DNA from 3 places in the Streptomyces sp. NPDC021212 genome. Region 3 is predicted to be linked to each of the others. Evidence: riboswitches for the same ligand, from Rfam matches in the RefSeq annotation. Region 3 holds a riboswitch; each other region holds the start of a gene.
The links. A riboswitch is a leader RNA that binds a small molecule or an ion and turns the genes downstream of it on or off. The one in region 3 is predicted to bind cobalamin.
Positions count from the first base shown of each region.

Region 1: another riboswitch for cobalamin. It lies ahead of ACH4SI_RS28265 (cobalamin biosynthesis protein); the one in region 3 lies ahead of cobN (cobaltochelatase subunit CobN).
Region 2: another riboswitch for cobalamin. It lies ahead of ACH4SI_RS09995 (ribonucleoside-diphosphate reductase subunit alpha); the one in region 3 lies ahead of cobN (cobaltochelatase subunit CobN).

Region 1 covers NZ_JBIRPZ010000011.1:64,584-69,963, forward strand. The annotation lists gene ACH4SI_RS28245 (alpha/beta hydrolase) at 1-65, opposite strand, end outside; gene ACH4SI_RS28250 (class II aldolase/adducin family protein) at 112-801, opposite strand; gene ACH4SI_RS28255 (anion permease) at 1,053-2,318, shown strand; gene ACH4SI_RS28260 (hypothetical protein) at 2,334-2,564, shown strand; cobalamin riboswitch at 2,743-2,883, shown strand; gene ACH4SI_RS28265 (cobalamin biosynthesis protein) at 3,025-3,999, shown strand; gene ACH4SI_RS28270 (cobyric acid synthase) at 3,996-5,380, shown strand, end outside.
Region 2 covers NZ_JBIRPZ010000003.1:386,614-391,993, reverse strand. The annotation lists gene ACH4SI_RS10000 (FGGY family carbohydrate kinase) at 102-1,571, shown strand; cobalamin riboswitch at 1,680-1,820, shown strand; gene ACH4SI_RS09995 (ribonucleoside-diphosphate reductase subunit alpha) at 1,947-4,343, shown strand; gene ACH4SI_RS09990 (ribonucleotide-diphosphate reductase subunit beta) at 4,361-5,380, shown strand, end outside.
Region 3 covers NZ_JBIRPZ010000006.1:376,307-381,686, reverse strand. The annotation lists gene cobN (cobaltochelatase subunit CobN) at 1-1,306, opposite strand, end outside; cobalamin riboswitch at 1,335-1,459, opposite strand; gene cobG (precorrin-3B synthase) at 1,548-2,957, shown strand; gene ACH4SI_RS18880 (precorrin-8X methylmutase) at 2,966-3,616, shown strand; gene ACH4SI_RS18875 (precorrin-2 C(20)-methyltransferase) at 3,613-5,157, shown strand; gene ACH4SI_RS18870 (cobalt-precorrin-6A reductase) at 5,142-5,380, opposite strand, start outside.

The DNA.
Region 1 (5,380 bases), on a different contig from region 3:
ACCGCGGCCGCGCCGACACCGAGCAGAGTGGTGGCGGCCGCCACCGCCGTTGTCCGCACACGCATCCCTCCCAGTGTCGGCGGGTACCCACGCGGCGGCCAGCGGAACTGGTTACTTTGGCTGGCCGTAGCCGCCGAGCTTGGCCGCGGCGCGGTCCAGCTCGGCGGGCGGGAGGAGGGTGGGGGTGCGGCCGGGGACGGCGGCCGCGGCCAGCCAGACCTGGCACATCCATTCGAGCTGGGCGGTGCGGTCGTACGCCTGGTCCAGCGTCGCGCCGTATACGACGGTGCCGTGGTTGCGCAGCAGACAGCCGGAGCGGTCGCGCAGCGCGTGCAGCATGTTTTCGGCCAATTCGTCGGTGCCGTACAGCGCGTAGTCGGCGACCCGGACCGGCCCGCCGAGGGCGGCGGTCATGTAGTGGATCGCGGGGAGTTCGTCCACCAGCGTGGAGACGGCGGTGGCGTGAACGGCATGGGTGTGGACGATGGCCGCGGCGTCTTCCGTGTGACGGTAGACGGCAAGGTGCATGGGCAGCTCGCTGGTCGGCGCGAGCGTGCCCAGCACCTGCCGGCCGTCGAGGTCGACGCCGACCGCGTCGCGCGGGCCGAGCCGGTCGTACGGGACGCCGCTCGGGGTCACCAGGACGGTGTCGCCGACCCGGGCCGACACATTGCCCGAGGTGCCGACGACGAGCCCGTCGGCGGTGGTTCTGCGGGCCGTCCGCACCACATGCGTCCAGGCCTGCCGCAGGGGCTGGGTCAGCCTCGGCTGCGGCCGTCGCGCCGCTCGCGGCTCCGTCACGGGCCCTCACCTCCGGGCGACGATCCTTCCATACGGGCGCCGGCGCGAGCCGGGTACTTCAGTCGGCTACTTCAGGTGGATGTACGGCCGTCAAATCGCCCATGACGAAAGGGAGTACGGTCGAAAACCAGCCGTTCTCCCACCCGCGCCCCCGCGTCACCGTGACGCCCGCCTCAGTTCATCTCCCGTTCACCCAGTTTCCTTACGTTCACCGTGGCAATGACCGCCCTCCGAACTGATTGACCGGGTGTATGGAACACATCACGCTTCTCATCGGGATCGTGATCGTCACGGCCTTGGTGTTCGACTTCACGAACGGCTTCCACGACACGGCCAACGCGATGGCCACCACGATCTCCACCGGAGCACTCGGTCCCCGGGTCGCGGTGGCGATGTCGGCCGTCCTCAACCTCGTCGGCGCCTTCCTCTCCGTGGAGGTCGCCAAGACCATCTCCGGCGGAATCATCGACGAGGGCTCCGGCATCAAGCCCGAAGTGATCTTCGCAGGGCTGGTCGGCGCGATCCTCTGGAATCTGGTGACCTGGCTGGCCGGTCTCCCGTCCAGCTCCTCGCACGCCCTCTTCGGCGGCCTCATCGGCGCCACCGTCGTCTCCGTCGGCATGGACGGGGTCAACAGCGACGCGATCGTCATGAAGGTCCTCATCCCTGCCGTGGCCGCGCCGGTCGTGGCGGGCATCGCCACGGTGGCCGCCACCCGGCTCACCTACCGGCTGGCCCACAACCGGGCCGAGGCGGACACCGCGAAGGGCTACCGCGCCGGGCAGATCGCCTCGGCCGCCCTGGTCTCCCTGGCCCACGGCACCAACGACGCGCAGAAGACGATGGGCGTCATCACCCTCGCGCTGGTCACGGGCGGCGTCATCGCGCCCGACTCCGACCCGCCCATGTGGGTGATCGTCTCCGCCGGCCTCGCGATCGCCCTCGGCACCTACCTGGGCGGCTGGCGCATCATCCGCACCATGGGCAAGGGCATCACCGACATCCAGCCGCCGCAGGGCTTCGCCGCCCAGACCGGCGCCGCGACCGTCATCCTGGCCTCCTCCCACATCGGCTTCGCGCTGTCCACCACGCAGGTCTGCTCGGGCGCCGTCATGGGTGCGGGCGTCGGCCGCAAGGGCGGGGTGGTGCGCTGGTCGACCGCGGGCCGCATGGTCGCCGCCTGGGTGCTGACCCTCCCGGCCGCCGGTCTGGTGGCCGGCGGCGCGGCGCTGCTGGCCGGGCAGGGCAACGGGGGCATCGCCGCGGTCGCCGTCCTCGCGGTGCTGGGCTGCGGCGTCATCTGGGTGCTCTCGCGCCGCAAGCCGGTGGACGCGAGCAACGTCAACGCGCCGAGCGTGGAGCCCACCGAGCCGGTCGGCGTCGTCACCGCCGCCGTGCGGTCGGTGGCCCCGCCGCCCGCCGGAAAGGCCGCGTCGGCCGCCGACGGCTCCGACGCCTCGTCCGAGTCCGAATCCGCACCGACCCCCGCCACCGCGGGGACCGGTTCCACCAGCTGACAGGGAGCACACGCAATGCACATCGACTGGGCGGCCCTCGGCCAGGTCTTCGGCGTCAGCCTCGCGGTGACGGTCGGCGTCGTAGGGGTCTTCACCCTGGGCATCATCGGCACCTCCCGTACAGCTCAGCCGCAGCCCCAGGCCACCGCGGGCGGCGCGTCCCCGGTCGCACGCACCGGCGCGTACGCCTGTTTCGCGCTGTGCGCCGCGATGGTGGCGTACGGCATCTATCTGATCGTGGCCTGAAGCCGCGGAACGGCCGCGGGGCGGTGGGTGCCGATCGGCGCCCGCCGCCCCGCGGCCGTTCCCCTGCGTGGCCCGGCGGGGGCCTGTGGGCCTCGGCACACTCTGGCATCGCAGGTCAAATGCGAGTTGACGGCCATTCGCGCCCCATGGTGGACTTCCCGAGCCAAACGGCGGCAGGAGAGGAAGCCGGTGAGAATCCGGCGCGGTCCCGCCACTGTCACCGGGGAGCGCTCTCCCCCACCGCAAGGGGTCACGGCCGTCCGTACGCGAGGAAGGCTGGAAGACCGGGAGAGCCGCGGATCCGGGAGCCAGGAGACTCTCACCGCCGGTCACGTCGAGCCAGGGCGCGGACCCTGAGTGAGGACATACCGCCATGCCCGGCACTGCCACGCCGTCAGCTCCACCTGTCCGCATGCTCGGCGGCGGTCCCCGCCGCAGAGGCGTGACGGCGGTCTGAGGGATGCGTGCCGACCACGCCTCGTACGCGTGCGGCGCCGCTCTCGGCTTCCTCGGCGATCTCGCCACGGGCGATCCGCGCCGCGGTCATCCGGTGGCCGCGTTCGGGCGCGCCGCCGCGGCCGTCGAGCGGCGGCTGTGGCGCGACCACCGCGGTTCCGGGGCCCTGCACACCGCGCTGTGCGCGGGCGGCGCGGCCGCCGCTGCCGCGCTGCTGGCGCGTACCGTACGCACCGCCGCGAGGCCCCGCCGTACGGCCGACGCCGCGCTGACCGCCGCCGCCACCTGGGCCGTACTGGGCGGCACCTCGCTGGTACGGGAGGCCCGGGCCATCGGCGACGCGCTGGCCGCCGGGGACGTCGACGCCGCACGGGAGCGGCTGCCGCATCTGTGCGGACGCGATCCGCAGGCGCTGGACGAGCAGCAGATCGCGCGGGCGGTCGTCGAGTCGGTGGCCGAAAACACCTCGGACGCGGTGGTGGGCGCGCTGGTGTGGGGGGCTGTGGCCGGGGTGCCGGGGCTCGTCGGCTTCCGCGCCGTCAACACCCTGGACGCCATGGTGGGCCACAAGTCGGCCCGCTACCGCCGGTTCGGCTGGGCGGCGGCCCGGCTGGACGACGTCGCGGGCTGGCCCGGCGCCCGTCTCACCGCGGCCCTGGCCGCCCTCGCCGGGCCCGACCCGCGCGGCGCGTGGCGCGCCTGGCGCCGCGACGGCGGACGCCACCCGAGCCCCAACGCGGGCCCGGTGGAGGCGGCGTTCGCGGGCGCGCTGGGGGTCCGGCTGGGCGGGACGCTGGCGTACGGGGGCCGGGTCGAGCACCGCCCCGTGCTGAATCCGGGCGGCCGTCCCGTGGCGGTGGCCGACATTCCGCGGGCGATCCGCCTCTCGCGGCGGGTGTCCGCGCTCGCGCTGCTCACCACCGTCGTGGCTCGCTCCGGAGCCGATCAGGAACCCGATCAGGAAAAGGTGAACCGATGACCCTGGGGGGCGGACTGCTCATCGCGGGGACGACCTCGGACGCCGGTAAGAGCGTCGTCACGGCGGGCATATGCCGCTGGCTGGCGCGCAAAGGGCTCCGGGTCGCCCCGTTCAAGGCGCAGAACATGTCGCTCAACTCCTTCGTCACCCGGGACGGCGCCGAGATCGGGCGGGCGCAGGCCATGCAGGCCGCCGCCGCGCGCGTCGAACCGAGCGCCCTGATGAACCCGGTCCTGCTGAAGCCGGGCAGCGACCGCAGCAGCCAGGTGGTGCTGCTCGGCAAGCCGGTGGGCGAGATGAGCGCGCGTGGGTATTACGGGGGGTCTGGGCCCGAGGCGAAGCCGCTGTCGGGCACAGTGTCCCCCGAGGGAAAGCAGCACGCGCAGTGGCGCGAAGGGCTGCTGGAGACCGTCACCGACTGCCTGGGCGAGCTGCGGCGCACGCACGACGCGGTGATCTGCGAAGGCGCGGGCAGCCCGGCCGAGATCAATCTGCGCCGCACCGACATCGTCAACCTGGGTCTGGCCCGGGCCGCGGGGCTGCCGGTCGTCGTGGTCGGGGACATCGACCGCGGCGGCGTCTTCGCGTCCTTCTTCGGCACGACCGCGCTGCTGTCCCGCGAGGACCAGCGGCATGTCGCCGCCTATGTGGTGAACAAGTTCCGCGGCGATGTGAGCCTGCTGGAACCCGGCCTCGACATGCTGCGCGACCTCACCGGCCGACCGACCGTCGGCGTCCTGCCGTACGCGCACGGCCTCGGCATCGACGAGGAGGACGGGCTGCGCGTCTCGCTGCGCGGCGCGGTGCGCGAGAGCGTCGTCGCGCCGCCGCACGGCGCGGACGTGCTGCGGGTCGCGGTGGCCGCCGTACCGCTGATGTCCAACTTCACCGACGTGGACGCGCTGGCCGCCGAGCCGGGCGTGGTCGTGCGCTTCGTGGACCGCCCGGAGGAGCTGGCGGACGCCGATCTGGTGGTGCTGCCGGGCACCCGGGGCACCGTGAAGGCGCTGGAGTGGCTGCGCGAGCGCGGTCTCGCCGACGCGATTCGGCGGCGGGCCGCGGAGGGGCGGCCGGTGCTCGGCATCTGCGGCGGCTTCCAGGCGCTCGGGGAACGCATCGAGGACGAGGTCGAGTCGAAGGCCGGAACGGTCGCGGGCCTCGGGCTGCTGCCCGTACGGGTCCGCTTCGCCACGGACAAGACCCTGGCCCGGCCGGTGGGCGAGGCGCTGGGCGAGCGGGTGGAGGGCTACGAGATCCACCACGGCGTCGCCGAACTGCGCGACGGGGGCGACGAAGCCTTCCTGGACGGCTGCCGGGTGGGCCCGGTGTGGGGCACCCACTGGCACGGCTCGCTGGAGAGCGACGGCTTCCGCCGCGCCTT
Region 2 (5,380 bases), on a different contig from region 3:
CGCCTGGACGCTGACGTCCGGGCCATTGCCTGATCACGTCGTGAATGTTAAATCTAGCATCCCTCGTGTGATGGGGCACCGGTTCCGAAGGGCGGCAGGGCATGCGCGTGATCATCGGAGTGGACGTCGGCACCTCCGTCACCAAGGCCGTGGCCTTCGGCCGCGACGGGGTCGCGCTCGCCTCCGCGGCCCGCCCCAGCACGTTGGACCGCCTCCCCGGCGGCCGGGTCGAACAGGACCTGGAGGAGGTACTGCGCACGGTCGCCGAGGTGGTGCGCGAGGTGGCCGCGGCGCTCCCCGGCCCGCCCGTCGCGCTCGCGCTCACCGGCCAGGGCGACGGGCTGTGGCTGCGGGACGAGGCGGGCCGGGCGGTGCGCCCGCCGATCTCCTGGCTGGACGGCCGGGCAGGCGACACCATCGCCCGCTGGCGCGCCGACGGCACGCTCGCCGCCCTCTACGCCCTCACCGGCTCCGGGCTGTTCCCGGGCTGCCATGCCCCGCTGCTGCGATGGCTGGCCGAGCACGAGCCGGAGACCCTGGAGCGGGCGGCGGTCGCGGGCTACTGCGTGGACGCGGTGGCCCAGCGGCTGACCGGTGTCATCGCCGTGGACGCCTCCGACGCCTCCCTGCCGTTCCTGGACGTCACCACCCGCACCTATGTGACCGGCGCCCTGGAGCCGTGCGGACTGGCCGGCCACGCCCGGCTGCTGCCCCCGCCCGCGCCGCCCGGCACCGTCCTCGCGCTGGACGACGAGGGGGCCCGGCTGACCGGGCTGCCGCCCGGACTGCCCGTCGTCTCCGGCCCGTACGACCTTCCGGCGTGCGCCATCGGCAGCGGGGTGCGGGACGTGGGCGACGGGCTGCTCATCGTCGGCACCACGCTGGCCTGCCAGGTGCTCACCGACCGCGCGACGGTGGACCCCTCGGCCGATCCGGCCGGGATGTGGCTGTGCACCCCCGACCCGGACCGCTGGCTGCGCGCGATGCCCGCGATGGTCGGCACCGCCGCCCTGGAGTGGGTGCTCGATCTCACAGGGGCGACCACCGCCGCCCTGGACACCCTGCTCGACGGGAGCCCGCCGGGCGCGAACGGCGTGACGGCGCTGCCCTTCCTGTCCGGCGCCGGGGAACGCGCGCCGTTCGTGGAGCCCGCCGCTCAGGGGCGGTTGGACGGTCTCACGCTCGCCACCACCCGCGCCGACACCGTACGGGCCGTGTGCGAGGCCATCGCCTACGCGGCCCGCCACTGCCTGGAGGCGGCCGGGCTCTCGGGGCGGCTCGCGCTGTGCGGCGGAGGCGTGCGTTCCGCCGCGTGGACGGAGATTTTCGCGAACGTCATGGGCCGCCCGGTGGCCGTTCCGGACGAGCCGGAGGTCGGCGCGCGGGGCGCGGTGGCGGTCGCCTGGCGGTCGCTCGGCGACCCCGTGGACGCGTCCCACTGGCGCGCCGCGTCCCGTACCGTCGAGCCGCGGAGCGAGCTTCGCGGCGCGTACGAGGACGGCTACGCCGGCTACCGCGACCGCCTCGCCCGTGCCCTGGACGAATGGCGGACGAGCGGTCCGGGAAGCTAGTTTTCCGGGGTCGGCCGCATGGATTCCGGCGCTGCCGAGACCCGGCGCAACTAGCACATACATACGAATCCCCCCAGCTGACGACACAACATCTGGGGGCGCGTACGCAGCGCGACACAAGATGTATGCTCGTGCTCGCTGTCGCCGCAGGGGAATCCGGTGCGAATCCGGAACTGTCCCGCAACGGTGTACGTGTGCGCTTTCGCGTATCCGTGAGTCCGATGACCTGCCGACGGCCGTCTGCATACGTCCGGGCCTCGCGGGGTGGGTCGATGGACGCTGCGTGGTGTGCCGTGAAGCGCAATCGGCATGCCCGTAAGCGGCCATCGCGCACCGCCCTCGCAGGCCCCCAGCCGAGCGAGGGAGAACACTTCAGTGACCATCGCGCCCGCCGACCCGGTCTCAGAGGCAGCCGACACTCCGGCAGCGGCCGACGCCCCCGGGACCGCCCTGCTGCGGACCCTGACCGCGCTCACCGCCGATCTGCCCGCCACCGACCCCGGCAAGGTCGCGGCCGCCGCCCTGCGCGGCCGCCATCCCGGTTCGGACGAAACGGAGTTGCGCTCCCTGGCGACCGAGGCGGCGGCCGGACTCATCGGCGAGGAGCCGGAGTACTCCAGGCTCGCCGCGCGGCTGCTGACCCGCGCGATCGCCGAAGAGGCGGCCGGGCAGGGCGCGGACTCCTTCACCGCCTCCGTCGCCGTGGGCCACGGCGAGGGCCTGATCGCCGACTCCACCGCCGAGTTCGTGACGACCCACGCCGCCCGGCTGGACGCGCTGGTCGACCAGGCGCTGGCCGACGGGGCCGACGACCGCTTCGGTTACTTCGGGCTGCGCACCCTGCACAGCCGCTATCTGCTGCGCCACCCGATCACCCGTCAGGTGATCGAGACCCCGCAGCACTTCCTGCTGCGCGTGGCCTGCGGGCTCGCCGAGGACCTGTCGGAGCGGGCGCTGGGCGACGTCGCCGAGCTGTACCGGATGACGAGCACGCTGTCGTACCTGCCCAGCTCCCCCACGCTGTTCAACTCCGGCACCCGCCACCCGCAGATGTCGTCCTGCTATCTGCTGGACTCGCCGCTGGACGAGCTGGACTCGATCTACAACCGCTACCACCAGGTGGCGCGGCTGTCGAAGCACGCGGGCGGCATCGGTCTGTCGTACTCCCGCATCCGCGCCCGCGGTTCGCTCATCCGCGGCACCAACGGGCACTCCAACGGCATCGTGCCGTTCCTGCGCACGCTCGACGCCTCGGTGGCGGCCGTCAACCAGGGCGGCCGGCGCAAGGGCGCGGCCTGCGTCTACCTGGAGACGTGGCACGCGGACATCGAGGAGTTCCTGGAGCTGCGGGACAACACGGGCGAAGAGGCCCGCCGCACCCACAACCTCAACATCGCGCACTGGATCCCGGACGAGTTCATGCGCCGCGTCGAGGCGGACGCCGACTGGTCGCTGTTCTCGCCGGTGGACGCGCCCGAGCTGGTGGACCTGTGGGGCGAGGAGTTCGACGCCGCGTACCGCCGCTTCGAGGCCGAGGGGCGGGCGCTCAAGCAGGTCCCGGCGCGCCAGCTGTACGCCCGGATGATGCGCACCCTCGCGCAGACCGGCAACGGCTGGATGACGTTCAAGGACGCCGCCAACCGCACCGCCAACCAGACCGCCGAGCCGGGCCGGGTCGTCCACTCCTCCAACCTGTGCACCGAGATCCTGGAGGTCACCGACGACGGCGAGACCGCCGTCTGCAACCTCGGCTCGGTCAACCTCGCCGCCCACCTCGGGGAGAACGGTGAGATGGACTGGGAGCGGCTGGACCGCACCGTCCGCACCGCCGTGACCTTCCTCGACCGCGTGGTGGACATCAACTTCTACCCCACCGACGAGGCCGGGGCCTCCAACTCCCGCTGGCGGCCGGTCGGTCTGGGCCTGATGGGCCTCCAGGACGTCTTCTTCCGGCTGCGGCTCCCGTTCGACTCGCCCGAGGCACAGGCGCTCTCCACCCGGATCTCCGAGCGCATCATGCTCGCCGCGTACGAGGCGTCCTGCGACCTCGCCGAGCGCCACGGCCCGCACCCGGCCTGGGCCGAGACCCGCACCGCGCGCGGTGTGCTCCACCCGGACCACTACGCCGACGCGCGGGCCACCTGGCCCGAGCGCTGGGAGGCGCTGCGCCGGCGGATGGCCACGACCGGCATGCGGAACTCGCTGCTGCTGGCGATCGCGCCGACCGCCACCATCGCCTCCATCGCGGGCGTGTACGAGTGCATCGAGCCGCAGGTCTCCAACCTCTTCAAGCGCGAAACGCTCAGCGGTGAGTTCCTCCAGGTCAACTCCTACCTGGTGAACGACCTGAAGAAGCTCGGCGTATGGGACGCCCAGACCCGTGACGCGCTGCGCGAGGCCAACGGCTCGGTCCAGGACCTCTCCTGGGTGCCGAGCGACGTACGGGACCTGTACCGCACCGCGTGGGAGGTCCCGCAGCGCGCCCTGATCGACATGGCGGCGGCCCGTACCCCGTACCTCGACCAGAGCCAGTCGCTGAACCTCTTCATGGCGGCGCCGACCATCGGCAAGCTCAGCTCGATGTACGCGTACGCCTGGAAGCGCGGCATCAAGACCACCTACTACCTGCGCTCCCGCCCGGCGACCCGGATCGCCCAGAGCGCCCGCGGGGGCGCCGCCACGGCCACCGTCCCCGCGCCGGCGACGCCCGCCGAGGACGACGCGGTCGCCTGCTCCCTGGAAAACCCCGAGTCCTGCGAGGCCTGCCAGTAATGCCCACCGCATCCGAGATGACCACCGTGAACACCGCGCCGGGCCACACCAAGAACCTGCTCGACCCCGGGTTCGAGCTGACCCTGCGGCCGATGCGGTACCCGCAGTTCTACGACCGCTACCGGGACGCGATCAAGAACACCTGGACCGTGGAGGAGGTCGACCTCCACTCGGACGTCGCCGACCTCGCCAAGCTCTCCCCCGGTGAGCAGCACCTCATCGGCCGCTTGGTCGCGTTCTTCGCCACCGGCGACTCGATCGTCTCCAACAACCTGGTGCTGACGCTCTACAAGCACATCAACTCCCCCGAGGCGCGGCTGTACCTCTCGCGGCAGCTCTTCGAGGAGGCCGTGCACGTCCAGTTCTATCTGACCCTGCTGGACACCTACCTCCCCGACCCGGACGACCGGGCGGCGGCCTTCGCGGCGGTCGAGAACATCCCCTCCATCCGGGAGAAGGCGGAGTTCTGCTTCCGCTGGATGGACTCGGTGGAGAAGATCGACCGCCTGGAGTCCAAGGCCGATCGCCGCCGCTTCCTGCTCAACCTGATCTGCTTCGCGGCGTGCATCGAGGGCCTCTTCTTCTACGGCGCCTTCGCCTACGTCTACTGGTTCCGCTCCCGCGGCCTGCTGCACGGCCTGGCGACCGGCACCAACTGGGTGTTCCGCGACGAGTCCATGCACATGGAGTTCGCCTTCTCGGTCGTGGACACCGTCCGCGAGGAGGAGCCCGACCTCTTCGACGACGAGCTGGAGCAGCAGGTCACCGACATGCTGAAGGAGGCCGTCGAGGCGGAGCTGCAGTTCGCCCACGACCTGTGCGGCGACGGCCTGCCGGGCATGAACACCGAGTCCATGCGCGCCTACCTGGAATGCGTGGCCGACCAGCGCCTGGCGCGCCTCGGCTTCCCCGCGGTCTTCGGCTCGGAGAACCCGTTCTCCTTCATGGAGCTTCAGGACGTCCAGGAGCTGACCAACTTCTTCGAACGCCGCGCCTCGGCCTACCAGGTCGCGGTCGAGGGCTCGGTCTCCTTCGAC
Region 3 (5,380 bases):
GCAGCTCCCGCGGCAGCGTGGCGTACCAGCGGCGGTAATCGGCGGCGGGGATACGGACCGGGTTCTTGGCCAGCTGCTCCTCGGTGAGCCAGTCCTGGTCGTGGCCGCCCGCCTCGATGAGGGCGTAGATCAGTTCGTCGCCGACGCCGGAGACCAGGCCCGGGAGGGAACCCTCGCCGTCCTCGGGGCCGAAGTCGTACCCTTCGGCGCGCAGTCGGCGCAGCAGGGCGACGGCGCTGGCGGGGGTGTCGAGGCCGACCGCGTTGCCGATCCGGGAGTGCTTGGTGGGGTACGCGGACAGGACGAGCGCGAGGCGCTTGTCGGCCGCCGGTATGTGCCGGAGCCGGGCGTGTCGTACCGCGATTCCGGCGACACGCGCGGCGCGCTCGGGGTCGGCGGCGTAGACCGGCAGACCGTCCTCGTCGACCTCCTTGAAGGAGAACGGCACGGTGATCAGCCGCCCGTCGAACTCCGGGACGGCGACCTGGGTCGCGGCGTCCAGCGGCGACAGACCCTCGTCGTTCTCCTCCCACGCGCGGCGCGACGAGGTCAGGCACAGCGCCTGGAGCACGGGGACGTCGAGCGCGGCGAGCGCGCCCGCGTCCCACGCCTCGTCGTCGCCGCCCGCCGACGCCTCGGCGGGGCGGGTGCCGCCCGCGGCGAGCACGGTGGTGACGACGGCGTCGGCCGCGCCGAGTGCCTCGATCAGCTCGGGCTCGGGGGCCCGGAGGGAGGCGACGAACAGCGGCAGCGGGCGTCCTCCGGCGTCCTCGACGGCCTGGCAGAGCGCCTCCACGAAGGCGGTGTTGCCGCTCATGTGGTGGGCCCGGTAGTAGAGCAGGGCGATCGTCGGGCCGGTGACGTCCTCGCGCGCGCTGCGCTCCAGCGGCCCCCAGGTGGGGGCGGGGGCGGGCGGTTCGAAGCCGTGGCCGGTCAGCAGCACGGTGTCGGACAGGAACCGGGCCAGCTGGCCCAGATTGGCGGGGCCGCCGTGCGCGAGGTAGGCGTGCGCCTCGGCGGCGATCCCCACGGGGACCGTGGACGCCTCCATGAGCTGGGCGTCGGGAGCCTGTTCACCGGTGAGGACGACGACGGGGAGGTCGCCCGCGAGCAGGGTTTCGAGGCCCTCCTCCCAGGCGCGGACGCCACCGAGCAGCCGCACGACGACGAGTTCGGCACCGTCGAGGAGCCCGGGCAGATCGTCGAGCGCGAGCCGCGCCGGGTTGGCGAGACGGTACGGCACCGGGCCCGTGGCCGCACGGGCACTGAGCAGGTCGGTGTCGGAGGTCGACAGCAGCAGAATCATGGCTCAGCGCCTTCCTCGGGGTCCGCGCCCCGGCGGGTGGGAAGACGGCGGGAGTTCCTGGCTCGCACGGCGGGCTGCCGTGCTCACAGTGGCGGGACCGCACCGGATTCGCACCGGTTTCCTCCCCTTGACGCCGTCTTGTGCGTCCAGCGGGCCACATGGCCCGCCGCAGAGCATAGTAGGCGTTGCTGACCTGGCACGGGACAGTGAGGGCCGACCGGACGTCGGTATGCTCGCCGCCATGTCCCTCCCCCCGACAACCGTCCCACTTGCGAACGAAGCGCCCTCTCAAGCGCCCTCGCGGCGGGCGCGCGGTCGCGATGACGCCTGCCCCGGCGCGCTGCGGCTGCACCCCGCGGACGACGGCTCGCTGGCCCGCATCCGGATACCGGGCGGGCTACTGACGGCAGGTCAGGCGCGGGTGCTGGCGCGGGCGAGCGAGGAGCTGGGGGACGGCCGGCTGGGCCTCACCTCGCGGGGCAATCTCCAGATCCGCGGCCTGGACGCGGCATGCGGCGGCGAGCTGGCGGCCGGTCTGCGGGAGGCCGGACTGCTCCCCTCCGACCGGTACGACCGGGTGCGCAACATCGTGGCCTCCCCGCTGAGCGGCCTGGACGGCGCCGGATACGGCGATGTCACGGCGTGGGCGCGGGAGTTGGACGCCGCGCTGTGTGCAGGTGAGTGGGAAGAGTTGTCCGGCTTGTCGGGCCGTTTCCTGTTCGCGATGGACGACGGCCGCGGCGATGTGGCCGCGTTGGGCGCGGATGTGACATTGATCGCAACGCGCGACGGCGGAGCGGTGCTACGGGTGGGCCCCGGCGCGTCCGGCGTGTCGGACACGGGGTTCGCGCTGGAGGTGTCGGCGCGGGACGCGCCGCGCGCCGCCGCGCTGGCCGCCGTGGAGTTCCTGGCCAGGGCCCGGGCGAGCGGTACGCGGGCGTGGCGGGTGCGCGAACTGCCCGCGCAACACGCCGTGACCGCCGACGGCTTGGCGGCGCGGCTCGCGGACGAGGGTGCCGAAGCCGTACGTATCGGACACGACAGACCGGGTGGCACGCCGGGCGCGCCGCCCGCGCCGGGCGTCGTGTCCGGGCCGGACGGGTGGCACGCCGTGTCCGTCCTCGTACCTCTGGGCCGGGTCGGCGCCGCGCAGTGGCGGCTGCTGGCCGGGCTCGCCTCCCGGGACGGGTCGGACGCGCTGCGTGTGACACCCTGGCGCGGCGTGGTGCTCCCGGGCTTCACCGCGGACGGCGCGGCGCACGCGTCACGGGAGGTGGCCGACGCGGGGCTGGTGACCGATCCGGACTCCCCGTGGACCGGGGTCGGCGCGTGCACGGGACGGCCGGGCTGCGCCAAGTCCCTGGCCGATGTGCGCGCCCACGCGGAGCGCGCGGTGGCGGGCGCTCCCCGCTCCCCTGACGCCGACGCGCCGCCGGTGTACTTCTCCGGCTGCGAGCGGCGCTGCGGCCACCCCGGCGGCCGCTGGGTGGACGCGCTGGCCACCTCCGGTACGGACTACCGGCTCACCGTACGAGACGCGCAGGGCCCCGACGGCGCGACCGGCGCGACCGGCGTCGGCGAAACAGACGTGGCAGACGTAACGGCGGAGCAATTGGCCGACGCCGTGGCGGCGGCCCGCGGAACGGCATGATCAACGACATGATCGAGGACACAGTGTTCGACTACGAGAAGGACGGGGCGGCCATCTACCGCGCCTCCTTTGCCACCATCCGCGCCGAGGCGGACCTGGGCGGCCTCCCCGCCGACGTCAGCCAGGTCGTGGTGCGGATGATCCACGCGTGCGGCATGGTCGACCTGGTCAAGGACCTCGCGTACACGCCCGGGGTGGTCGCGCGGGCCCGGGAGGCGCTGCGCGCCGGGGCGCCCGTGTTCTGCGACGCCCAGATGGTCGCCAGCGGCGTCACCCGCAGGCGGCTGCCCGCGGACAACGACGTGGTGTGCACGCTGTCCGACCCCGCCGTACCGGAGTTGGCGCGACGCATGGGGACCACGCGCAGCGCCGCCGCGCTGGAGCTGTGGCGGGACCGGCTGGAGGGTTCGGTCGTGGCGGTCGGCAACGCGCCCACCGCGCTGTTCCGTCTGATGGAAATACTCGAAGAAGGCGGGGCGGGCGCGCCGCGCCCGGCCGCCGTCATCGGCGTGCCGGTCGGGTTCATCGGCGCCGCCGAGTCCAAGGACGCGCTGGCCGGACATCCGGCGGCGCCCGACCATCTGGTGGTGCGCGGCCGACGCGGCGGCAGCGCCATCGCCGCGGCCGCGATCAACGCGATAGCGAGCGAGGAAGAGTGAGCGAGCAGCAGCGACAGGCGACGCCCGCGGCGAAGGGTCCGAAGGGCCGGCTGTACGGCGTGGGCCTCGGTCCCGGTGACCCGTCCCTGATGACGGTACGGGCGGTGGAGGTCATCGCCGGGGCCGATGTGGTCGCGTACCACAGCGCCCGGCACGGCCGCAGCATCGCGCGTTCCATCGCCGAGCGGCATCTGCGGCCCGACCACATCGAGGAGCGGCTGGTCTACCCGGTCACCACGGAGGGCACCGACCATCCGGGCGGCTACCGGGGCGCGATGGAGGAGTTCTACACGGAGGCGGCGGCGCGGCTCGCCGCGCATCTGGACGCGGGGCGCACGGTCGCGGTGCTGGCCGAGGGCGATCCGCTGTTCTACGGCTCGTACATGCACATGCACAAGCGGCTCGCCGACCGCTACGACACCGAGGTGATCCCCGGCGTGACCTCGGTGAGCGCGGCGGCCGCCCGGCTCGGCGCGCCGCTGGTGGAGGGCGAGGAGGTGCTGACGGTCCTCCCGGGCACGCTGCCCGAGGAGGAGCTGACGGCACGTCTCGCGACGACCGACGCGGCGGCGGTCATGAAGCTCGGCCGCACCTTCCCGGCCGTGCGGCGCGCCCTGGAGCGTTCGGGGCGGCTCGCCGACGCGCGGTACGTGGAGCGCGCCACGATGAGCGCGGAGCGCACCGGGCCGCTGGGCGAGGTCGACCCGTCGTCGGTGCCCTACTTCTCGGTGGCGGTGCTGCCGAGCCGCGTCGGCACACCGGCCGCCCCGGACGCCGCCGCGTCCGGGCGCCCGGGCGAGGTCGTGGTGGTGGGCCTGGGCCCCGCCGGTCCGCTGTGGCTCACCCCCGAGGCGCGCGGTGAGCTGGCCGCCGCCGAGGACCTGGTCGGCTACACCACCTACCTGGACCGGGTCCCCGTACGCCCCGGCCAGCGGCGCCACCCCTCCGACAACAAGGTGGAGGCCGAGCGCGCCGAATTCGCCCTCGACCTCGCCCGGCGCGGGCGGCGTGTCGCCGTCGTCTCCTCGGGCGACCCCGGGGTGTTCGCCATGGCCACCGCCGTGCTGGAGGCCGCGTCCGAGGACCCGTACCGCGACGTCCCGGTGCGCGTGCTGCCCGGCATGACCGCGGCCCACGCCGCGGCCGCCCGCGCGGGCGCGCCGCTCGGCCACGACTACGCCGTCGTCTCGCTGTCCGACCGGCTCAAGCCGTGGGAGGTCATCGCCGGACGCCTGGCCGCCGCGGCCGCCGCCGACCTGGTCCTCGCCCTCTACAACCCCGGCTCCCGCAGCCGGGTCTGGCAGGTCGGCAAGGCCCGCGAACTCCTCCTGGAACACCGCGCGCCGGACACCCCGGTCGTCCTGGGCCGCGACATCGGCGGCCCCGAGGAGAGCGTCCGCATCATCCGGCTGGCCGACCTCGACCCGGCCGAGGTGGACATGCGCACGATCATCCTGGTCGGCTCCTCCCAGACCCGCACCGCCCGCCGCGGCGACGGCACCGAGATCGTCTGGACCCCGCGCCGCTACCCGGAGGTGTGACGCCCCCGAAGCCAGGCGACGGCCTCGGCGGGGGTCCGGACCACCGGGACGTCCTGCGGGGCGGGTGGGCGCTGGACCACGACCACGGGGATTCCGGCGTCGCGGGCCGCGGTCAGCTTGGGGGCCGTGGCGCCGGCGCCGCTGTCCTTGGTGACCAGGACGTCGATGCGGTGGCGGCGCAGCAGCTCGGTTTCGCCTTCGTAGGTGAACGGGCCCCGGTCGA